Regions from separate parts of the Pseudomonas arvensis genome, predicted to be linked through region 2. Evidence: predicted binding sites of a transcription regulator. Region 2 holds the regulator's gene; the other holds the start of a gene.
The links. The regulator sigma-54, encoded in region 2, starts transcription at its own class of promoters, with help from an activator protein. The targets are predictions, from matches to a motif close to ANTGGCATNNANNTTGCTNT.
Positions count from the first base shown of each region.

Region 1: the regulator sigma-54 is predicted to act here: its motif matches at 9,691-9,710, upstream of glnA (type I glutamate--ammonia ligase).

Region 1 is NZ_CP162038.1:367,969-379,445, reverse strand. Features, by position in the region: gene AB3G88_RS01700 (DUF2339 domain-containing protein) at 1-2,571, opposite strand, end outside; gene AB3G88_RS01695 (glycogen/starch/alpha-glucan phosphorylase) at 2,745-5,195, opposite strand; gene AB3G88_RS01690 (YkgJ family cysteine cluster protein) at 5,435-5,869, shown strand; gene typA (translational GTPase TypA) at 6,062-7,882, opposite strand; gene thiI (tRNA uracil 4-sulfurtransferase ThiI) at 8,022-9,476, opposite strand; gene glnA (type I glutamate--ammonia ligase) at 9,811-11,217, shown strand; gene AB3G88_RS01670 (chorismate mutase) at 11,361-11,477, shown strand, end outside.
Region 2 is NZ_CP162038.1:983,060-994,536, forward strand. Features, by position in the region: gene tldD (metalloprotease TldD) at 1-1,061, shown strand, start outside; gene yjgA (ribosome biogenesis factor YjgA) at 1,107-1,628, opposite strand; gene pmbA (metalloprotease PmbA) at 1,737-3,083, shown strand; gene AB3G88_RS04425 (FagA protein) at 3,226-3,621, shown strand; gene AB3G88_RS04430 (class II fumarate hydratase) at 3,805-5,187, shown strand; gene AB3G88_RS04435 (DUF2753 family protein) at 5,214-5,642, shown strand; gene AB3G88_RS04440 (superoxide dismutase) at 5,644-6,255, shown strand; gene AB3G88_RS04445 (ZIP family metal transporter) at 6,289-7,182, shown strand; gene AB3G88_RS04450 (HPr family phosphocarrier protein) at 7,204-7,476, opposite strand; gene rapZ (RNase adapter RapZ) at 7,493-8,350, opposite strand; gene ptsN (PTS IIA-like nitrogen regulatory protein PtsN) at 8,353-8,817, opposite strand; gene hpf (ribosome hibernation-promoting factor, HPF/YfiA family) at 8,830-9,135, opposite strand; gene AB3G88_RS04470 (RNA polymerase factor sigma-54) at 9,211-10,704, opposite strand; gene lptB (LPS export ABC transporter ATP-binding protein) at 10,902-11,477, opposite strand, start outside.

The DNA.
Region 1 (11,477 bases), 620 kb from region 2:
TGGCATCAGCAAGGTGCACAGCACACCCAGGGATGCCCAGCGCAGTCGCGCCGCGAGCAGCGCCCAAATCGCCACGCTCAACGCCGCAAGACCCAGCAGGAAAGCCCCCAGCAACTCCTGCGCAACAAAGCGCAAGACTTCGCCGCCCAGCGCCAGTGTCCACCACGCCGCCCCCCACACCAGCAACAGGTCGGACAAGCGTTGCAGCTTCAGCACCGCGAACACCGGCGCATGGGGTTCACGTTGCAAGCGCCACGCGCCGATCAAGGCGGCCAGTCCCAACACCATCGGCGTCCAGAAACCACTGTGCGCCATCGGGCTCAAGCCTTCGCCGGTCAACGGTCCGAGCAATTGCGGCACCGCCAGCAGGAACGAACCACCACCGACCAATTGCAGCAGCAACCCGAACACAAAACTGACACGCTGTTGCAAGTACAGGCTCAGCCAGATGATCAACAACCCACTGGCCGCCCAGACGCCGCTGGCGCTTTCCCATGGCAGCACAAACAGCACCGCCAGATTGATCAGCACCAGACCGGCGAGCAGCACCACCGATAACCCACGTAACAGCCGCGCATCGCTGCGCACCATTTCGTCGCGTGCCGCGAGCAGCATGCCGCCAATCAAGGCCAGGCCGATCAGTGAGGCCGTGAGCAAACCACTCCAGCCCGCATTGAATACCGCCGCGCCCTCCCCGCCCTGCAAGCGCAGCAGGAACAACGCGCCGCCCAGCAATTGCACCGCAAACGCAGTGAACAGGAAGGTACGCGAACCGATGCGCAGGCCAATAAACAGGGTCGCCAGACCGGCAATGGCCCAACTGATCGCGGTACCTTGGGTCAGCAACAGCAACGGCGCCAGCAGGTACAAAAAGCTCAGGCCCAGGCACGCCAACACCGGCTGGCCTTTGCGCTCCCAGCCTGCCGCCTGTTCTGCCGATGCCTTGCGCAACTGAGCGAAGCTGAACAGCAACGCTGCGCCAAGCAACAGCGCACCCAGCGGCGCACCGGTAAGCAGGCTGTGTTCGCCAATGCGCAGCTCGCTGAGGAAGGCCAGCGCCGAGCCTAATTGCAGCAACAAGCCAAACGCCCGCGCCAGCGGCCGCTGCTGGCGCAAACCGAGCCAGAAAATCCCAGCGCCTTCCACGGCCCACGCCGCAGCCGTCCAACGCGCATCAAGCCCCAGCGGAATCGCCAGGCTGGCAAAGATCACGCCCAGGGCCAGGCAGGTTTCCGCCAGCAGCAACGCGCGCCCGCCACTGAGCAACCGCGCCAAGCCCATGTAAATGATGCCCAGGCCCAACGCGCTGAAAGCCGCAGCGAATTCCAGGTGCTGCACCAAGGCGAACTGCAAGCCAAAGCCCACCAGCGGCGGGCCAAACAGCATGCTGCCGTCAACGTAATCACCTTTGGCGGCCGACCAGCGCAACAACGCATCCCGGCCCTCGGGCGCGTCGCCCATCTCCAGCAATTTGCGGCGGGCGAACAACAGGCCGATGGCCAGGTACATCAGGAAGAACAGGATCAGGAACGGTTCGGTACTCCACAACAGTTCCGGTGTGTAGGAACGCATGCCCCAGGCGAAGCCGATGCCGAAGGTGCCGACAAAACCGATCAGGTTGAGCAAGCGCCAGGCCTTGAACCAGGCGATGGCGAGGATGCCGGTGTTGAGCAAGGCAAAATAGCTGAACAGCGCGACATGGTTGCCAGCGCCGGTGGACGTGAGGATCGGTGCCGCAAAACCGCCGAGGGCTGCCGCGCAGGCCAGGCCCAAGGCGTCCTGGGTAATCGCCAGGATTGCCGAGAACACCGTGACTGCCACCAACAGCCCCAATGCCGCGCTCGGGTCGATCAGCGGGTGCAGGCGCATCGCGGCAAACACGGTCAAGTACAGCACCGCGATGCCGGTGCCTTGCAGCATCAGCCCGTAATTGCTGTTGCGCAATCTCAGCCACCAGCCCAGGCCCAGCAGGCCGACAGCGGCGCCAGCCACACCGGCGTAACGCAGCTCGATCGGCACCACCATGCCTTCGGTGGCGTAGCGCAGCAGGAAGGCCAGGCCGAGGAACAACAGCACCACGCCGACACGCAGCACGGTGTTGCCGCCAAACAACCAATTGCGTGCGCCAGCGATGGCGCGCTCGATCAGGTTGGGGCCGCGAGGGATAGCAGGTTCTTTAGGTTGTGGGGTTGGAGCGGGCGCCCACACGTCAGCCGGCAGAGGCTGGCTCGGTTCGGCGACGATGGCGACAGGCGCCAATTCCGCCGGCAGTTCCCAAACAAGTTCGGGCGCCTTGGCGACGGGTGTCGGCTCAGGGATGGAGGGTTCGACAATCACAGGGCTGGTCGGCGCGGGCACTTCCAGTTGCCGCAGGCGATCACCCAGAGCGATCAACGCCTTCTGCGTGGTTTCCAGCTGACGCGCTTGCTGATCCGCTTGAGTCGCAAGCTTCGACAGACGAATCGCCTGGCCAATGCCCAACCCCAGCAGTGCGCCGATGCCTGCGTCATAGAACGACTCATCGAGCGTCCAGCCGAGCATCAGGCCAATCAGCATGAAAATCCATTGCATGGTCGATATTCCCTAAGCAAACCGGCGCTCAGTATATCGACGCGGACCTAATGTGGGAGGGGGACTTGCCCCCGATAGCGGTGTGCCAGTCGACATATTTAGCAACTGATGGTGCGCCATCGGGGGCAAGTCGAATCGTCGCACCGCCCCTCCCACATTTAGAACAACGGGGCTTAGTCGAGTGCTTTCCAGATTTCGGTCGCGTACTCCCTGATGGTACGGTCCGAAGAGAACCAACCCATCCGCGCCGTATTGAGCACCGCCGAACGCCACCACGCCTTGGAATCATGCCAATGCGCTTCGACTCGTGCCTGGGCGTCCCAGTAGGAATCGAAGTCGGCACACACCAGGAAGCGGTCGTAGTCGATCAGCCCGTCGATCAAGCCCACATAGCGGCCCGGATCATCCGGCGAGAACACCCCGCCACGGATCGCTTGCAGCACATCGTTGAGGCGATGGGACGCGGCGATATCCAGCCCGGCGTTGAACTCACCCGCCTGCTTGCGCGCTTCCACCTGCTGCGCGCTGAGGCCGAAGATAAACATGTGGTCGGCGCCCACGCGCTCGTGCATTTCCACGTTGGCGCCGTCCATGGTGCCGATGGTCAGCGCGCCGTTGAGGCCGAACTTCATGTTGCTGGTGCCCGACGCTTCAAAGCCGGCCGTGGAGATCTGCTCCGACAAGTCCGCCGCCGGAATGATGCTTTCGGCCAGGCTGACGTTGTAGTTGGGCAGGAACACAACTTTGAGCAAACCGCGCACAGTCGGGTCATTGTTGACGGTGCGGGCGATGTCGTTGGTCAACTTGATGATCAACTTGGCCTGGTGATAACTGGCCGCCGCCTTGCCCGAGAAGATCTTCACGCGCGGCACCCAGTCGGTGCCCGGCTCGGCACGGATCGCCTGGTACAGCGCCACGGTGTGCAGCAGGTTGAGCAGTTGGCGTTTGTATTCGTGGATCCGTTTGACCTGCACGTCGAACATCGCAGCCGGATTCACCGAGATGCCCAGGCGCTCGTGGATGATCTCGGCCAGTGCACGCTTACTGTGCAAGCGCTGGTCGGCGAAGGCTTTGCGGAAGGTCTGTTTCTCGGCGAAGGTTTCCAACTCGCCCAGGCGGGTTTCCATGGTGTCGAGAATGTCCGGCCCCAGGGCTTCCACCAGCATCTGGGTGAGCTTGGGGTTGGCCTGGTACAGCCAGCGGCGGAAGGTAATGCCGTTGGTTTTGTTGTTGATACGGTCCGGGTAGAGCTTGTGCAGTTCGGAGAACACCGTGCTGCGCATCAGTTGGGTGTGCAAACCCGACACGCCATTGACGCTGTGGGAGCCGAGGAACGCCAGGTTACCCATGCGCACGCGGCGGCCGTTGTCTTCTTCGATCAGCGACACGGCGCGCAGCACGTCAAAGTCGTGGATGCCTTTGGCGCGCAGCGAGTCGATGTGCTGGGCATTGATCAGGTAGATGATCTGCATGTGCCGGGGCAGCATGCGTTCCATCAGCCCTACAGGCCAGGTTTCCAAAGCCTCGGGCAACAAGGTGTGGTTGGTGTAGGACAAGGTTTCGACCGTGACCTGCCAAGCGGCGTCCCAGGCGATGTCGTGCAAGTCCACCAGTTGACGCATCAACTCGGCCACGGCAATGGACGGGTGGGTGTCGTTGAGCTGGATGGCGGCGTGTTCGCCCAGGCTCAGCACCGAGCCGTGCATGTTCTTGTGGCGGCGCAGCAGGTCTTGCAGGGAAGCGGAGACGAAGAAGTATTCCTGGCGCAGGCGCAGTTCCTGCCCTGCTTCGGTGCTGTCAGCCGGGTAAAGCACCCGGGAGATGCTTTCGGCACGGGCCACTTCGGCGACGGCGCCCAGGTGGTCACCGGCGTTGAAGCGCTCCAGGTGCAGGTCTTCCACCGCCCGCGCACGCCAGAGGCGCAGGGTGTTGACGCTGGCACCGCGCCAACCGACCACCGGCGTGTCGTAGGCCACGGCGCGCACGGTTTCGTTGGGCGTCCACACCTGGATCAGCTTGCCGGCAGCGTCCGGCAGGGTTTCCACGCTGCCGCCAAAGCCGATCGGGTAGATCACCTCGGCGCGCTCGAACTCCCACGGGTTGCCGAAATCCAGCCAACGTTCGGTCTGCTCCTGCTGCCAGCCATCGACAATCGCCTGGCGGAACAGGCCGTGTTCATACCGAATGCCATAACCGTGGCCGGCAATGCCCAGGGTCGACATGCTTTCCATAAAGCAGGCGGCCAGGCGGCCCAGGCCACCGTTGCCAAGCGCCGCGTCGGGCTCCAGCAGGCGGATGCGCTCAAGGTCGACGCCCAGTTCGCTGAGCGCCTCGCGGGCAATCTCCAGCACACCGAGGTTGCTCAAGCTGTCGTAGAGCAAACGGCCGATGAGGAATTCAAGGGACAGGTAATACACCCGTTTCTGACCTTTGCGGTAGATACGCCGCGTGTGGTCCATCCAGTGGTCGACCATCTGGTCGCGTGCGGCCAGGGCAATGGCTTCGAACCAATCGTGGTCGAAGGCGTGATCCGGGTCCTTGCCCACCGCGTAGGTGAGTTTGGTCAAGACGGCATCGCGAAATGCGGCTACCTCTGCTTCTCGTGCAAGTGGTTCCTGAGACATCAAATGCGACCTCGGGCGAGATAGAAGGAGTTGCTAGAGCCTAGACGGTCTGACAGACGGTGACTGCTCTGGTTCGGCACTTTTTTAACGCATTTACCTTTGCAGGGTTTTGATGCATTGGCCGTGCCTGCTTTCGCCCAACGCACCGTTGGGGATGAAATACGCAAAATATTGTTCAAAAAACCACCAATCCCGGTATTATCCCGCGCCCGGATACAGCCCCACCTTTTGGAACCTTGATGAAGCCTCAACTGATCGCCGCCGCGGAACTAGACCGTCTTGAGACCTGGCAGAAATATTCCGCCCACATGTGCGGCGGTTGCGTGTCCAGCTGCTGCACGCTGCCGGTCGAAGTGAAGATCAAGGACCTGATCCGCATTGGCATCGTCGATGAGTTCGAACGCGGCGATCCGCCGAAGAACATCGCCAAGCGGTTGCAAAAGGAAGGCATCGTCGAACGCTACAACAACAAATCCGAGATTTTTACCCTGCAGCGCATGAGCAACAACGACTGCCTGTATCTGGATCGTAAGACGCGCTTCTGCACTATTTATGACAAGCGCCCGGATACCTGCCGCAATCACCCGAAGATCGGGCCGCGTCCGGGGTATTGCGCGTATAAGCCGAAAGAAGTGGTGCGCGAGACCAAGTTCAAGACCCTCGACAAGTTCTGATCCAAGATTTGTGAAGCTTCCTAGGGCCTCATCGGGGGCAAGCCCCTCCCACCTTTGAATGTATTCACAGATCAAAATGTGGGAGGGGGCTTGCCCCCGATGGGGCCATTACAGCCACCACAGAAACCGCAGACATAAAAAAACGCCCCCGGCCTTTCGACCGGGGGCGTTTTTCATTCAGCCTGAGTTAACTCAGTTCTTGGCTTTCTTGGCAGCGCGGGTACGCTCGCCTTCGTCCAGGATCTTCTTACGCAGGCGGATCGACTTAGGCGTAACTTCGCACAGCTCGTCGTCCTGGATGAATTCCAGGGCCTGTTCCAGGGTGAAGCGAACAGGTGGGACCAGAGCGATGGTTTCGTCTTTGCCCGAAGCACGCATGTTGTCGAGCTTCTTGCCTTTGGTTGGGTTGACGCCCATGTCGTTGTCACGGCTGTTCAGACCAACGATCTGACCGTTGTAGATCTCTTGACCGTGCTCAACGAACAGCTTGCCACGCGCCTGGAGGGTTTCCAGGGAGTAGGTCAGTGCCTTGCCGGTTTCTACCGATACCAGAACACCGTTCTGACGGCCGGACATGTCGCCGGACTTCATGGTGTCGTAGCGATCGAAGATCGAGGTCAGGATGCCAGCACCGTTGGTCAGGGTCAGGAACTGGTTACGGAAACCGATCAGACCACGAGCAGGGATGTTGTATTCCAGACGCACACGGCCTTTGCCATCCGGCACCATGTTGGTCAGGTCGCCTTTACGCAGACCCATCTCTTCCATCACCTTGCCCTGGGATTCTTCCGGGGTGTCGATGGTGACGTTTTCGAACGGTTCCTGCTTCACGCCGTCAACCTGACGGATGATCACTTCTGGACGACCAACGCCCATTTCGAAGCCTTCGCGACGCATGGTTTCGATCAGTACCGAGAGGTGCAGCTCACCACGGCCGGAAACCTTGAACTTGTCAGCCGAGTCGCCTTCTTCAACGCGCAGTGCAACGTTGTACAGCAGCTCTTTGTCCAGACGTTCCTTGATGTTACGGGAAGTCACGAACTTGCCTTCTTTACCGCAGAAAGGCGAGTCGTTTACCTGGAAGGTCATGGAAACGGTTGGCTCGTCAACGGTCAGAGGCTTCATCGCCTCAACGTTGTCCGGCTGGCACAGGGTGTCGGAGATGAACAGGGAGTCCATGCCGCTGACGCAGACGATGTCGCCGGCGAAAGCTTCTTCAACGTCGATACGGTGCAGACCGTGGTGACCCATCAGCTTCAGGATACGACCGTTACGCTTCTTGCCGTCGGCGCCGATAGCAACAACCGGGGTGTTCGGCTTGACGCTACCACGAGCGATACGGCCAACGCCGATAACACCCAGGAAGCTGTTGTAGTCCAGTGCCGAGATCTGCATCTGGAACGCGCCTTCACGGTCAACATTCGGCGCAGGTACGTTGTCGACGATCGACTGGTACAGCGGGGTCATGTCTTCAGCCATGTCGGTGTGGTCCAGACCGGCAATGCCGTTCAGGGCCGAGGCGTAGACGACTTTGAAGTCCAGCTGTTCTTCGGTGGCACCCAGGTTGTCGAACAGGTCGAAGATCTGGTCCAGAACCCAGTCCGGACGCGCGCCTGGACGGTCAACCTTGTTGATGCACACGATCGGACGCAGGCCGGCTTCGAAAGCCTTCTTGGTCACGAAACGAGTTTGCGGCATAGGGCCGTCCTGGGCATCAACCAGCAGCAGAACGGAGTCAACCATCGACATTACGCGTTCTACTTCGCCGCCGAAGTCGGCGTGGCCCGGGGTATCCACGATGTTGATGTGGTAGCCGTTCCAGTTGATAGCGGTGTTTTTTGCCAGGATGGTAATACCGCGCTCTTTTTCCTGGTCGTTGGAGTCCATCACGCGCTCGTCGTTGAGCTCGTTGCGCTCCAGGGTGCCGGATTGACGCAGGAGTTTGTCTACCAGGGTGGTTTTACCATGGTCAACGTGAGCAATGATGGCGATGTTACGTAGATTTTCGATCACTTGTGTATCTCGATCAGAGGATTCGGTGTGCTGACAGGTCGTGGCAGCGATTAACAGTAGAGTCAGGCCTTGCCGTTACAGCTTGACGGCAGAGTCGGGGGGCCGGTGACGCAGGCCACAGGCAAACAGCCCCGGGCTCTTAGCTCGGTCGATAAACGCGCACATTGGCATGCCCCTCACTGAGCAAATGGTGGGCATGCAGGCGACTCATCACGCCTTTGTCGCAATACAGCAGGTACTGACGGCTGTCATCCAGTTCCTTGAAACGCGCGTTCAATGCATAGAACGGCAGCGTTTGTACGTCGATGCCAGGAATCTCCAGCGGCTCATCTTCAGCGGCATCCGGGTGACGGATGTCGACAACGATCTGACCGGCCAGGGCTTCACTGACTTCTTCGATCTGCACATCCTGGCCCAATTCGTCGATCACTCGATCGATCGGGACCAGCTTGGCGTTCTGGAGCGCACGCTCCAGAACGGCCATATCAAACTGTTGTTCTTCATACTCCACGCGGTTGCGCTTGGCGTGGGTCTTGGGGTTCACCGAAATGACCCCGCAGTATTCAGGCATATGCTTGGCGAAGTCGGCGGTGCCGATTTCTTCTGCCAAATCGATGATGTCCTGCTTGTGGCTGGCGATCAGCGGGCGCAATACCAGCTTCTCGGTGACGCAGTCGATCAGCGACAGGTTCGGCAGCGTCTGGCTGGAAACCTGGGAAATCGCTTCGCCGGTCACCAGGGCGTCGATCTGCAACTGATCGGCAATCCGGGACGCAGCGCGCAACATCATACGCTTCAATACTACGCCCATATGACTGTTATCGACTTTACCGAGAATTTCGCCCAGCACTTCCTCGAACGGTACGCTCACAAATAGCACGCGCTGGGAGCTGCCGTACTTCTTCCAGATAAAGTGCGCGACTTCCATCACGCCCAATTCGTGTGCACGCCCGCCCAAGTTAAAGAAGCAGAAGTGGCTCATCAGGCCGCGGCGCATGATCTGGTAAGCCGCCACCGTGGAATCGAAACCGCCGGACATCAATACCAGGGTCTGTTCCAGGGCGCCCAGCGGGTAGCCGCCGATGCTGTTGTGCTGGCTGTGGATCACAAACAACCGTTGGTCGCGAATTTCCATGCGCACTTCAATTTCTGGCGCTTTCAAGGAAATTCCGGCGGCGCCACACTCGCGACGCAGCTTGCTGCCGACGTATTTCTCTACATCCATGGAGCTGAATGGGTGCTTGCCGGCGCGCTTGCAGCGCACCGAAAAAATCTTGCCCTCGATCTCATTGCCGAAGTGCTGCTTGCACTTCTCGGTGATGTCGTCGAAGTCGCCCAGCGGGTACTCGTCCACCTGCAGGAAATGCGCGATGCCCGGCATGCAGCTCAGGCGCTCGGTCATGTCCTTCAAGGCTTTGGCGTCGGTGACACGGGTTTCCAGTTCGAGGTTGTCCCACACACCGTTCACCACCATAGCCGGGTCCAGATCGCGGAGCACGGCACGGATGTTCTTGGCCAACTGACGGATGAAACGCGTCCGTACCGGTCGGCTTTTAATGGTGATCTCGGGGAAGACTTTAACGATTAATTTCATGGAAACAGCGCGCGCCGGGCCTGCTGAAAAAGGGGGGCGCGGATTATAGCGGAAATCGCTCAAGGTTTAACCAGTTAATATGCACAGCACTCAACTCGCACTAAAGCGGTGCATTTGCGAGCGCGTGCGCCACATTGCGGTGCGCCAATTTCGGGCTTTTGTCGCAATGCACCTTTATAGGGGCGTTTTTGGAGCAGAAAACCCATGTTGGCGCACTGGCATGCAATTTGCTCTCTTGTGAGGCAGGTTGCCATGGCGGACTATCCGCGCCGGCATCACCCACATTCTAAGGGCTAACTCCACTACCCCAGCCCGAAGCCACCCGGAGGACACTATGTCGAAGTCGGTTCAACTCATCAAAGATCATGACGTTAAATGGATTGATCTGCGCTTCACGGACACCAAAGGCACACAGCACCACGTGACCATGCCGGCTCGCGATGCGCTGGATGATGCTTTCTTCGAAGAAGGCAAAATGTTCGACGGTTCCTCCATCGCTGGCTGGAAAGGCATCGAAGCCTCCGACATGATCCTGATGCCGGACGACAGCACTGCCGTGCTCGACCCGTTCACCGAAGAAGCCACCCTGATCCTGGTGTGCGACGTGATCGAGCCTTCGACCATGCAAGGCTACGACCGCGACCCTCGTGCGATCGCCAAGCGCGCCGAGGAATACCTGAAGTCGACCGGTATCGGTGACACTGTATTCGTAGGCCCGGAGCCAGAGTTCTTCATCTTTGACCAAGTGAAGTTCAAGTCCGACATCTCCGGTTCCATGTTCAAGATCTACTCCGAACAAGGCTCCTGGATGTCCGACCAGGACGTGGAAGGCGGCAACCATGGCCACCGTCCAGGCATCAAAGGCGGTTACTTCCCGGTTCCACCGTTCGACCACGACCACGAAATCCGTACCTCCATGTGCAACGCCATGGAAGACATGGGCCTGGTCATCGAAGTGCATCACCACGAAGTGGCGACTGCCGGCCAGAACGAAATCGGTGTGAAGTTCAACACCCTGGTAGCCAAGGCTGACGAAGTTCAGACCCTGAAGTACTGCGTACACAACACTGCCGTTGCCTACGGCCGTACCGCTACCTTCATGCCTAAGCCGCTGTACGGCGATAACGGTTCGGGTATGCACGTTCACCTGTCCATTGCCAAAGATGGCAAGAACACCTTCGCTGGCGAAGGTTATGCCGGCCTGTCCGACACTGCCCTGTACTTCATCGGCGGTATCATCAAGCACGGTAAGGCCCTGAACGGCTTCACCAACCCGTCGACCAACTCCTACAAGCGTCTGGTCCCAGGTTTCGAAGCACCGGTAATGCTGGCCTACTCGGCGCGCAACCGTTCCGCTTCGATCCGTATTCCTTACGTGTCCAGCCCTCGCGCTCGTCGTATCGAAGCCCGCTTCCCGGATCCAGCAGCCAACCCGTACCTGGCCTTCGCTGCCCTGGTAATGGCTGGCCTGGACGGTATCCAGAACAAGATCCACCCAGGCGACGCCGCCGACAAAAACTTGTACGACCTGCCGCCTGAAGAGGCCAAAGAGATCCCACAAGTGTGCGGCAGCCTGAAAGAAGCCCTGGAAGAGCTGGACAAGGGCCGTGCGTTCCTGACCAAAGGCGGCGTGTTCAGCGACGACTTCATCGACGCTTACATCGGCCTGAAAAGCGAAGAAGAAATCAAGGTTCGCACCTTCGTACACCCACTGGAATACGAGCTGTACTACAGCTGCTGATCCGGTAGCGCTGCTTGACGTAGCGTGATGAAAAGGGCCTCCTTCGGGAGGTCTTTTTTTGCCTGGTGATTGTCAGATGGCCGCTTGGCGGTCGAGCATACGGCTAACCATCAGCGCCCCCCCCTCCCATAAGGAGATATCCATTGAAACGTCGATTTGTATTCGCTCTGTTATTTGTCAGCGCCAGTGCGAGTGCCGCGCCGCCCAAGCTTGAGCCGTTGCTCAACAGCATCGCCGAGCGCCTGGAAATCGCCGACCAA
Region 2 (11,477 bases):
TTGAGGTGATCAGCCGGGCGGAAAAAGTCGATCTGCTCAAGCGTATCGACGCAGCCACCCGTGCCCTGGACCCACGTATCCAACAGGTCACCGTGAGCATGGCCGGTGTGTGGGAGCGAATCCTTGTCGCGTCCACTGACGGCGGCCTGGCGGCGGATGTGCGGCCGTTGGTGCGCTTCAACGTCAGCGTGATCGTCGAGCAGAACGGTCGCCGCGAGCGCGGCGGGCATGGCGGCGGCGGGCGAACGGACTACCGTTATTTCCTCACCGAAGACCGTGCGATGGGCTATGCCCGCGAAGCACTGCGCCAGGCGCTGGTGAACCTGGAAGCCATTCCGGCCCCGGCGGGTACGCTTCCGGTGGTACTGGGTTCGGGCTGGTCTGGAGTGTTGCTCCACGAAGCCGTGGGCCACGGCCTCGAAGGTGACTTCAACCGCAAGGGCAGTTCTGCCTACAGCGGGCGCATGGGCGAGATGGTTGCGTCCAAGCTCTGCACCATTGTCGATGACGGCACCTTGGCCGGTCGTCGTGGCTCGTTGAGCGTCGATGACGAAGGCACACCTACTGAATGCACCACCTTGATTGAAAACGGTGTGCTCAAGGGCTACATGCAGGACAAGCTCAATGCCCGCCTGATGGGTGTGGCGCGCACCGGTAACGGTCGCCGTGAGTCCTACGCGCACCTGCCGATGCCGCGCATGACCAACACCTACATGCTCGGTGGCGAAAGCGACCCGGCGGAAATCATCGCCTCGGTAAAACGCGGTATCTACTGCGCCAACCTCGGCGGCGGCCAGGTGGATATCACCAGCGGCAAGTTCGTGTTCTCCACCAGCGAGGCGTATCTGATCGAAGACGGCAAGATTACCGCGCCGGTCAAAGGGGCGACATTGATTGGTAACGGGCCGGAAGCCATGAGCAAGGTATCGATGGTCGGCAACGACCTGGCGCTGGACAGCGGCGTGGGTATGTGCGGGAAAGATGGTCAGTCGGTGCCGGTCGGTGTGGGCCAGCCAACGCTGAAAATTGATGCGATCACCGTGGGTGGCACGGGGTCGTAAGGGATGGAGCTTCGGGTGGCGAAGATCGCCACCCGGGGAAGGGCATCAACGCAGTCCGCGTTGAGTCTCGTCCAGCTCACGGATGTATTTGAAGATTTTACGGCTGGTGGCTGGCGCCTTGTTATGCGCCTGCTCGTGCTGGGCTTGACGGATCAGGGAGCGCAGTTGCTGGCGGTCCGCATCCGGGTAGTCCAACACGAATTTCTCCAGCACGGCGTCATCGCCCGAGATCAGGCGGTCACGCCAACGTTCCAGGTTATGGAAACGTTCGTTGTACTGGCGAGTGGAGGCATCGGTTTGATCGAGCAAGGCCAGAATGGCGTCAGTGTCCTGATCGCGCATGAGCTTGCCGATAAACATGATGTGCCGTTTACGCGCGATATTCGCGGTGTGCTTGGGTGCGTCTGCAAGCGCCCGGCGCATTTCGTCGGTCAGTGGCAGTTTTGCAATCAAGTCTTTCTTGAGCGTTGTAAGGCGCTCGCCAAGGTCAACCAGAGCATGCAGCTCACGTTTGACCTGGGTTTTGCTTTTCTCCCCATCGAGGGAGTCGTCGTAAGAATCAACCATGGTGGCAGTCCGCAAAGAAACGCCGCCATGATAACCAGTCGGGGGCCGCTTGTCCGGCCCGGTCGCTCGATGGCCTTAACCGAAAGCAGAATTTGAGTGGAGAAAACCATGAGTGCAGCCCAAAGCGTCGGTCCGCAAGCGTTACCGGCACTTCAGGAACAAGTCGAGCAGATCCTTGCCGAGGCCAAGCGCCAGGGGGCCAGCGCCTGTGAAGTCGCGGTGTCGCTGGAGCAAGGGTTGTCGACGTCGGTGCGTCAGCGGGAAGTGGAAACCGTCGAATTCAACCGCGACCAAGGCTTTGGTATCACCTTGTACTCGGGGCAGCGCAAAGGCTCGGCCAGTACCTCTGCCAGTGGCCCGGAAGCGATCCGCGAGACGGTTGCAGCCGCGTTGGCGATTGCCAAGCACACCTCTGAAGATGAGAGCTCAGGTCTGGCAGACAAAGCGCTGATGGCCAAGGACTTGAAGGACTTCGATCTGTTCCACGCCTGGGACATCACGCCTGAGCAGGCTATTGAGCTGGCTCTGACCTGTGAAGCCGCCGCGTTCGACGCTGATGCCCGCATCAAGAACGCCGATGGCACCACATTGAACACGCACCAGGGTTGTCGCGTATACGGCAACAGCCACGGGTTTATCGGCGGATATGCGTCCACTCGCCACAGCCTCAGCTGCGTGATGATTGCCGAGGCCAATGGCCAGATGCAGCGTGATTACTGGTATGACGTGAGCCGCCAGGGTGAATTGCTGGCCGACCCGGTCAGCATTGGCCAGCGCGCTGCACAGCGTGCCGCGAGCCGCCTGGGTGCGCGCCCGGTGCCTACCTGCGAAGTACCGGTGCTGTTTTCGGCGGAGTTGGCGGGCGGTTTGTTTGGCAGTTTTCTGGGGGCGATCTCCGGCGGCAATCTGTACCGCAAGTCGTCGTTCCTGGAAGGTGCAATCGGCCAGAAGCTGTTTCCCGAGTGGCTGACCATCGATGAACGCCCACACTTGATGCGCGCCATGGGCAGCTCGGCGTTCGATGGCGATGGCCTAGCCACGTATGCCAAGCCGTTCGTCGAGAACGGTGAGTTGGTTTCCTACGTGTTGGGCACCTACTCAGGCCGCAAGCTCGGCCTGCCAAGCACGGCCAACTCCGGCGGCGTGCATAACCTGTTCGTGACCCATGGCGACGAAGACCAGGCGGCGCTGTTGCGGCGGATGGGACGTGGCCTGCTGGTGACCGAGTTGATGGGCCACGGCCTGAATATGGTCACCGGAGATTATTCCCGTGGCGCGGCGGGCTTCTGGGTGGAAAACGGCGAGATCCAGTTCGCCGTCCAGGAAGTGACCATTGCTGGCAATATGCGCGATATGTTCAAGCAGATTGTTGCGGTGGGTAATGACTTGGAACTGCGCAGTAATATCCGCACAGGCTCGGTATTGATCGAGCGGATGACTGTCGCCGGCAGCTAATCTACGCGTTACAAAAAAAGCGTGCTATCTCGTCGATAGCGCGCTTTTTTTATGCCTTCTTGAAAACGGATTACTGTGCCAGCGTTGCTTTGATTCTCAATATCATTTAATAATAAATATCATTAGCGAATGAGTGTGGATCATGAGTTCTGTCCTGCATGAGGATCCGTATCTGGAAAGCTGGCGCTGGATGAGTCGTCAGATTCGCTGCGGCCTCGATCCCAATGAACCTCGCCTGATCGAACATTACCTCAATGAGGGTCGATACCTGGCGTGTTGCACCGCAACCCATCCGTGGACGATCGCCGAAACGTCATTCCGCCTGTTGATCGACACCGCCGGTGATATCGCCTTGCCGTGGCATTGGCGATCCACCTGCCTGGACCAGGCTTGGCGCCCGCTGCGCGATCTGGAAAAACTCTCCCACTGTGCCTGTCGCCTCAAGCGCTGGCAGACCTTTGCCTGGCAATTGGCGACCTGCCAATTGCTGCCTTCCCTTTCTGTTTCTGACCTGGTGCAAGGATCCTCCGATGATTAGGGTCTGCCATCACTTATTTCCTGTGCCGCGCCGGCCCTGCGCGATTGCAGGCCCGGCCCTTCGGGTTGTGTCTGAAAGCGGGCCAGGCTGCGTTGCAGTCCTTGGCAAGGGAACAACCATTACCAGCGGACTGCGCCTTGCCTGGCCCGCTTTCAGACCTCAACGCGACACAGGAAATAAGTGATGGCAGACCCTAACACCCGTATCGAAAGCGACAGCATGGGCGAACTGCAAGTGCCTGCCGAGGCCCTGTATGGCGCACAGACCCAGCGCGCGGTGAATAACTTTCCGATCAGCCACCAACGCATGCCGGCGCAGTTCATTCGCGCACTGATCCTGGCAAAGGTTGCTGCCGCCAAGGTTAATGTCGACCTCAAGCAAATCAGTGAAGGGCAGGGCAAGGCCATCGTCGATGCTGCCCAAGGTCTGCTGGAAGGCGACTTCATGCAGCACTTCCCGGTGGATATCTTCCAGACCGGTTCCGGCACCAGTTCCAACATGAACGCCAACGAAGTGATTGCGACCCTCGCCAGCCGTCTGCTCGGCGAGGCGGTCAACCCGAACGATCACGTCAACTGCGGCCAAAGCAGCAACGACATCATTCCTACAACCATCCACGTCAGTGCGGCGCTGGTATTGCACGAGCAAACGCTGCCGGCGCTGTTGCACCTGGTGCAGGTGATCGAGCATAAGGCTGAAGAAGTCCACCCGTTCATCAAGACCGGCCGCACGCATTTGATGGACGCCATGCCAGTGCGTATGAGTCAGGTACTCAATGGTTGGGCGCAGCAACTCAAGGCCAATATCGGTCATCTGCAAGACCTGCTGCCAAGCCTGCAGGCCCTCGCGCAAGGCGGCACTGCGGTGGGCACGGGGATCAACGCGCACCCGGAATTCGCGGCGCGTTTCAGTCAACAGCTCAGCAGCCTGACGGATGTGAAATTCACCCCGGGCAAAAACCTGTTTGCGCTGATTGGCTCCCAGGACACGGCCGTGGCTGTTTCCGGCCAACTGAAAGCTACCGCCGTATCGTTGATGAAAATCGCCAATGACCTGCGTTGGATGAACTCCGGCCCACTCGCCGGCCTGGGTGAAATCGAGCTGGAAGGCCTGCAACCGGGTTCTTCGATCATGCCCGGCAAGGTCAACCCGGTCATCCCGGAAGCGACTGCCATGGTGGCTGCCCAAGTCATCGGCAATGACACGGTGATCACTGTTGCCGGCCAATCCGGCAACTTCGAGCTGAACGTGATGCTGCCGATCATCGCCCAGAACCTGCTCAGCAGCCTCGAACTGCTGGCCAACGCCAGTCGCCTGCTGGCGGACAAAGCCATCGCCAGCTTCAAGGTCAATGAGGCCAAGCTCAAGGAAGCGCTGTCGCGCAACCCGATCCTGGTCACCGCGCTCAACCCGATCATTGGTTACCAAAAGGCTGCTGAAATCGCCAAGAAGGCCTATCAGCAAGGCCGTCCTGTGATTGATGTCGCCCTTGAACACACCGACTTGTCCCGTAGCCAACTGGAAATCCTGTTGGATCCGGAAAAGCTTACGGCCGGCGGCGTGTAATCACCGACTCTGCTTTGGAGGCTCATATGGAGCACTGGAAACGCACGATCGAACGGGCTAATCGCTGCTTTATGCAGGGCGAACTGGTCGACGCTCGCGAGGCCTATTTGCAAGCCCTGGCCCTGGCTCAAGTGTTGTTCGAACGCTGGGCAGATGCCGACGAAGCAGTGGCGGCCTGCGTCATTTCACATCACAACCTGGCGGATCTGCACTTGCGCCTGAATCAGCCTGAGGAAAGCGCCGAGTACCTCTGCGCCATTCACCAGCGCTTGCTGCAGACCATGCAGGACGCGCGCTTGAGCCCGCAACTGCGGGAAGCGGCCCTGCGCCAGAGCAGCAAGACTTACGTCGAACTGTTGAATTTCATCAGCGATCACGGCGAATACCCGCGCACCCATCGCTTGCTGGGCGGTACTGCGGCGCAACCGACCACGCCTCAATACGGAGTACATTGATATGACTTACACCTTGCCTGCCTTGCCTTATGCCTACGATGCCCTGGAACCGCATATCGATGCGCAAACCATGGAAATTCACTACACCAAGCATCACCAGACCTACATCAACAATCTTAACGCCGCGGTCGAGGGCACCGAGTTCGCCGACTGGCCGGTAGAAAAACTGGTGTCCAGCGTGCAGCAACTGCCGGAAAAACTGCGCGCAGCGGTGATCAATCAAGGTGGCGGCCACGCTAACCACTCGCTGTTCTGGGCGGTGATGTCACCTCAGGGGGGCGGTAAGCCTGAAGGCGCGCTGGGCAAGGCAATTGACGAGCAAGTCGGTGGTTTTGAAAGCTTCAAGGAGGCTTTCACCAAAGCTGCGTTGACCCGCTTCGGCAGCGGTTGGGCCTGGCTGAGCGTTACCCCGCAAAAGACCCTGATCGTGGAAAGCAGCGGTAACCAGGACAGCCCGTTGATGAACGGCAACACGCCGATCCTCGGCCTCGACGTGTGGGAGCACGCTTACTACCTGCGCTACCAGAACCGCCGCCCGGAATACATCAATGCCTTCTACAGTGTTATCAACTGGCCAGAAGTTGCCGCACGCTATCAGGCTGCTTTGGCCTGACATTGACCTCCATAACAAGATCTAAGGCCGACTATGGGCACTGAAACACTGGCGATCGGCAGCGTGCGGATGTTTCGTTATGCGCTGGGCTCGCTGCTGCTACTGGCAGGTACTGCATTGCTGGTGGCCCACGGGCTGGCCTGGCTGGACCTGCAACCGCGTATCTTGCGCGCCTTGCAGGGCGGTGCGATCTGCGCGCTCGGCACCGCGCTGGGCGCGGTTCCTGTATTGGTGATTCGGCGGATGCCGGTGGCCGTGAGCGATACCTTGCTGGGCTTTGGGGCGGGCGTGATGTTGGCCGCCACCGCCTTTTCGCTGGTGGTGCCAGGCATCGCCGCTGCCGAAAGCCTGGGGCTTACGCCCTGGGGGGCGGGCGGGTTGATTAGTTTCGGCATCATGTCAGGGGCATTCGGACTGTATCTGATTGACCGCAAGGTCTCCGGCGCCAGTCCGGAAATGTTGGTGGGCACGCCGGATAAACCGGTGATCCCGCCGCGAATCTGGCTGTTCGTGTTCGCCATCATTGCCCACAACATCCCCGAAGGCATGGCGGTTGGCGTCTCGGCGGGCGGTGGCATGCCGGACGCCGATAGCCTGGCCATGGGCATTGCCTTGCAGGATGTGCCCGAAGGTCTTGTGATTGCGTTGGTGTTGGCCGGGGCAGGCATGTCGCGGGCCAAGGCGTTTCTGATTGGCGCTGCGTCAGGCTTGGTGGAGCCGGTGTTTGCCGTGCTCTGCGCCTGGTTGGTGAGCCTGGCTGAAGTGCTGTTGCCCTTGGGTTTGGCATTGGCCGCTGGGGCGATGTTGTTGGTGGTGACCCATGAGGTTATCCCTGAGTCACGGCGCAATGGCCATGAAAAACTCGCCAGTCTGGGATTGTGTATCGGGTTTTGTTTGATGATGGTGATGGATACGGCGCTAGGTTAACCCCGCTCCTGTAGGGTGAGTTTACTCACCCTCATCAAAGAAGTTATTGATCAGTGCCACCAGGGCATCCATCGCTTCCTGTTCCTGTTCGCCTTCCGTTTTCAAGTGAATCTTGGTGCCCTTACCGGCCGCCAGCATCATCATTGCCATGATGCTTTTGCCATCGACCATGCTTTCCGGTGTACGCCCTGCCCTGATCTGACAGGGGAACTGCCCGGCAACGCCGACAAATTTGGCTGAGGCGCGGGCGTGCAGGCCCAGCTTGTTGATGATTTCAATTTCCAGAGCGGGCATCGCGAAGGTGTTCCTTTCAGCTGAGGTCGCGGTGGCGAACCTGGACGTTCTTGAGGGTTTGTTGCAGTACCTGGCCCAGGCGCTCGGTCAGGTATACGGAGCGGTGGTGACCACCGGTGCAGCCAATGGCAATGGTGACATAGGCCCGGTTGCTGGCAGCAAAGCGCGGCAGCCATTTGAGCAGGTAACTGGAGATGTCCTGAAACATCTCCTCCACATCCGGCTGCGCGGCCAGGTACTCGGCTACGGGTAGATCCAGCCCTGACTGGTCACGCAATTCCGGTTTCCAATAAGGGTTGGGCAGGCAGCGCACGTCAAACACGAGGTCCGCATCCACTGGCATGCCGCGTTTGAACCCAAAGGACTCGACAAGAAACGCCGTGCCAGGCTCCGGCTGATTCAGCAGGCGCAGCTTGATGGCATCGCGCAGTTGATACAGGTTAAGGCTGGTGGTGTTGATCTTGAGGTCGGCGAGGTCAATGATCGGCCCCAACAACTTGGTTTCGTCCTCGATGGCTTCGGCCAGGGAGCGGTGGGGGCTGCTGAGCGGGTGGCGCCGGCGGGTTTCGGAGAAGCGCTTTAATAACGTCTCTTCGTCGGCATCGAGGTACAGCACATCACAATGGATGTGCTTGGCGCGCACTTCTTCCAGCAATTCCGGGAATCGCGAGAGGTGGCTCGGCAGGTTGCGGGCGTCGATCGAAACGGCAACCAGGGGTTGCGCCAGCTCGGTGTGGATCAGAGCACGTTCCGCCAGCTCTGGCAGCAGGCCGGCAGGCAGGTTGTCGATGCAATAGAAGCCATTGTCCTCAAGAACGTTGAGGGCGGTGCTTTTACCCGAGCCGGAGCGGCCGCTGACGATGATCAAACGCATGGTTACTGCCCGTTTTGCTCATCCAGGACAACTTGGTACAGCGCCTCGTTGCTGCTGGCACTGCGCAGTTTGTCGCGTACTTCCTTGCGGTCAAGCATGCTGGCGATCTGCCGAAGCAGTTCCAGGTGCGCATCGGTGGCGGCCTGCGGGACCAGCAGAACAAACAGCAGGTCGACCGGGGCACCGTCGATGGCGTCGAAATCGATAGGGGCGTCCAGGTGCAGCAGGGCGCTGACAGGTGTTTCGCAGCCTTTGAGGCGACAGTGAGGAATGGCGATGCCGTTGCCAAAACCGGTCGAGCCGAGTTTTTCACGGGCAATCAGAGCCTCGAAGACATCTTGCATCTCCAGCTCAGGCACTTGGCTGCTGATCAGGTTGGCAATTTGTTCGAGGGCTTTCTTCTTGCTGCCGCCCGGCACGTTCACGAGGGAACGGCCGGGGGTCAGGATGGTTTCAAGTCGGATCATGGGTTGGGGGTGTTAGCGGCCAGTGCCATTAAGAAGGCTCTGCTGCTTTTCCTTATGCTTTTTAAGTTGGCGGTCAAGCTTGTCAGTCAAGGCATCAATTGATGCATACATGTCCTCATGCTCGGCATTGGCGACTACTTCGCCACCGGGAATCTGCAGGGTCGCCTCAACTTTCTGCTGAAGCTTGTCGACCTTCATGATGACTTGCACGTTGGTGATTTTGTCAAAATGCCCCTCCAGGCGTTTCAGCTTCAGCTCGACATACTCGCGCAGGGGAGGGGTGACTTCTACATGGTGTCCACTGATGTTGACTTGCATACAGCTTCTCCTTCGTTGCCAGTGCATAAAGCGACGGGTAGGAATACCCGTCACTGGAACGCTGTGGCCCGCCCGTCACATCAAACGCTTGCGCTCGCTGGAAGGCGCGATCCCAAGGGATTCGCGGTACTTGGCGACGGTTCGACGGGCGACCTGAATGCCTTGTGCCTCCAGTAAACCAGCGATCTTGCTGTCACTCAACGGCTTTTTCTGATTTTCCGCAGCAACCAGTTTTTTGATGATCGCGCGGATCGCCGTTGACGAGCATTCGCCGCCTTCGGAGGTGCTTACATGGCTGGAGAAAAAATATTTCAACTCATAAATACCCCGTGGGGTATGCATGAATTTTTGCGTGGTCACGCGTGAAATTGTCGATTCGTGCATGCCTACCGCCTCGGCGATGTCGTGCAGGACCAGAGGCTTCATTGCTTCGTCGCCGTATTCCAGGAAGCCGCGCTGATGCTCGACGATCTGGGTGGCCACTTTCATCAAGGTTTCGTTGCGGCTCTGCAGGCTCTTGATGAACCAGCGGGCTTCCTGCAGCTGGTTGCGCATGAAGGTGTTGTCGGCACTCGTGTCGGCCCGGCGTACAAAGCCGGCATATTGCGGGTTGACCCGCAGGCGCGGCACAGACTCCTGGTTCAGCTCAACCAGCCAGCGCTCGTTGTCTTTGCGCACGATTACATCGGGCACCACGTACTCGGCTTCGCTCGACTCGATCTGCGAGCCCGGACGCGGGTTCAGGCTTTGCACCAGCTCGATGACCTGGCGGAGGTCGTCTTCCTTGAGCTTCATGCGACGCATCAGTTGGGTGTAGTCGCGGCTGCCCAGCAGGTCGATGTAGTCGGTAACCAGGCGCTGGGCCTCAGCGAGCCATGGCGTCTTGGCGGGCAGCTGGCGCAGTTGCAACAGCAAGCATTCGCTCAGGGTACGGGCGCCGATGCCGGCCGGCTCGAACTGCTGGATGCGGTGCAGCACCGCTTCAATTTCGTCCAGCTCAATGTCCAGTTCCGGGTCGAAAGCCTCAAGAATTTCTTCGAGCGTCTCGTCCAGGTAACCCTGGTTGTTGATGCAGTCGATCAGGGTGACGGCGATCAGTCGATCGGTATCAGACATCGGTGCGAGGTTCAGTTGCCACAGCAGATGGCTCTGCAGGCTTTCACCGGCGGAGGTGCGGGTGGTGAAGTCCCACTCGTCATCGTCGTTGCTGGGCAGGCTGCTGGCGCTGGTCTGATAGACGTCTTCCCAGGCGGTATCTACTGGAAGCTCGTTGGGGATGCGTTCGTTCCAATCGCCTTCCTCCAGGTTGTCCACCGTAGGGGCAGTTTCCTGATAGGACGGTTCCTGCACGTCCGCGTTGGGTTTTTGCTCGATGTTGTCGGCCAACGGGTCTGCGTTATCGAAGTCGTCGCCTTCTTCCTGGCGTTCGAGCATCGGATTGGACTCCAGGGCCTCCTGGATTTCCTGTTGCAGGTCCAGGGTCGACAATTGGAGCAGGCGGATGGCCTGTTGCAGCTGCGGTGTCATCGTCAGCTGCTGGCCCATTCTCAGGACTAGCGATGGTTTCATGGCAGGGGCTTAACACCTTATTCGCCGGCGCAATGCGCCATCCACGACAGGGCGCGTGAGCGCCAAACATAAGCAAATTATATGCCTGATATCGAGGGCTTTGCCTAGAGCGCGGTAACAATAAAAAACCGGAGGTTCTTATTGACTCCCGCGCATCGGGCAAACGACCTGCCACCGCCTTGTTATTACAGGCGGGTTTACAGGCGAAACTCGTGACCCAGGTACACTTCCTTGACCAGTTCATTGGCCAGGATGGTAGCGGAGTCGCCCTCGGCGATCAGTTGTCCATCGTTGACGATATAGGCGGTTTCGCAGATATCGAGGGTCTCACGCACATTGTGGTCGGTGATCAGTACACCGATGCCCTTGGCCTTGAGGTGATGGATGATCTGCTTGATATCGCCAACCGAGATAGGGTCGACGCCGGCAAACGGTTCGTCCAGCAGGATGAACTTGGGGGCAGTGGCCAGGGCACGGGCGATTTCCACGCGACGCCGCTCGCCACCGGACAGGCTCATGCCAAGGTTGTCGCGAATGTGGTTGATGTGGAATTCCTGCAGCAGGCTTTCCAGTTCCTGGCGGCGGCCGTCACGGTCCAGTTCCTTGCGGGTTTCAAGGATGGCCATGATGTTGTCGGCAACCGACAGTTTGCGGAAGATCGACGCTTCTTGCGGAAGATAACCGATACCGGCACGGGCACGACCGTGCATTGGCTGGTGGCTGACATCCAGGTCGTCGATCAGTACGCGACCCTGATCCGCCTGGACCAGGCC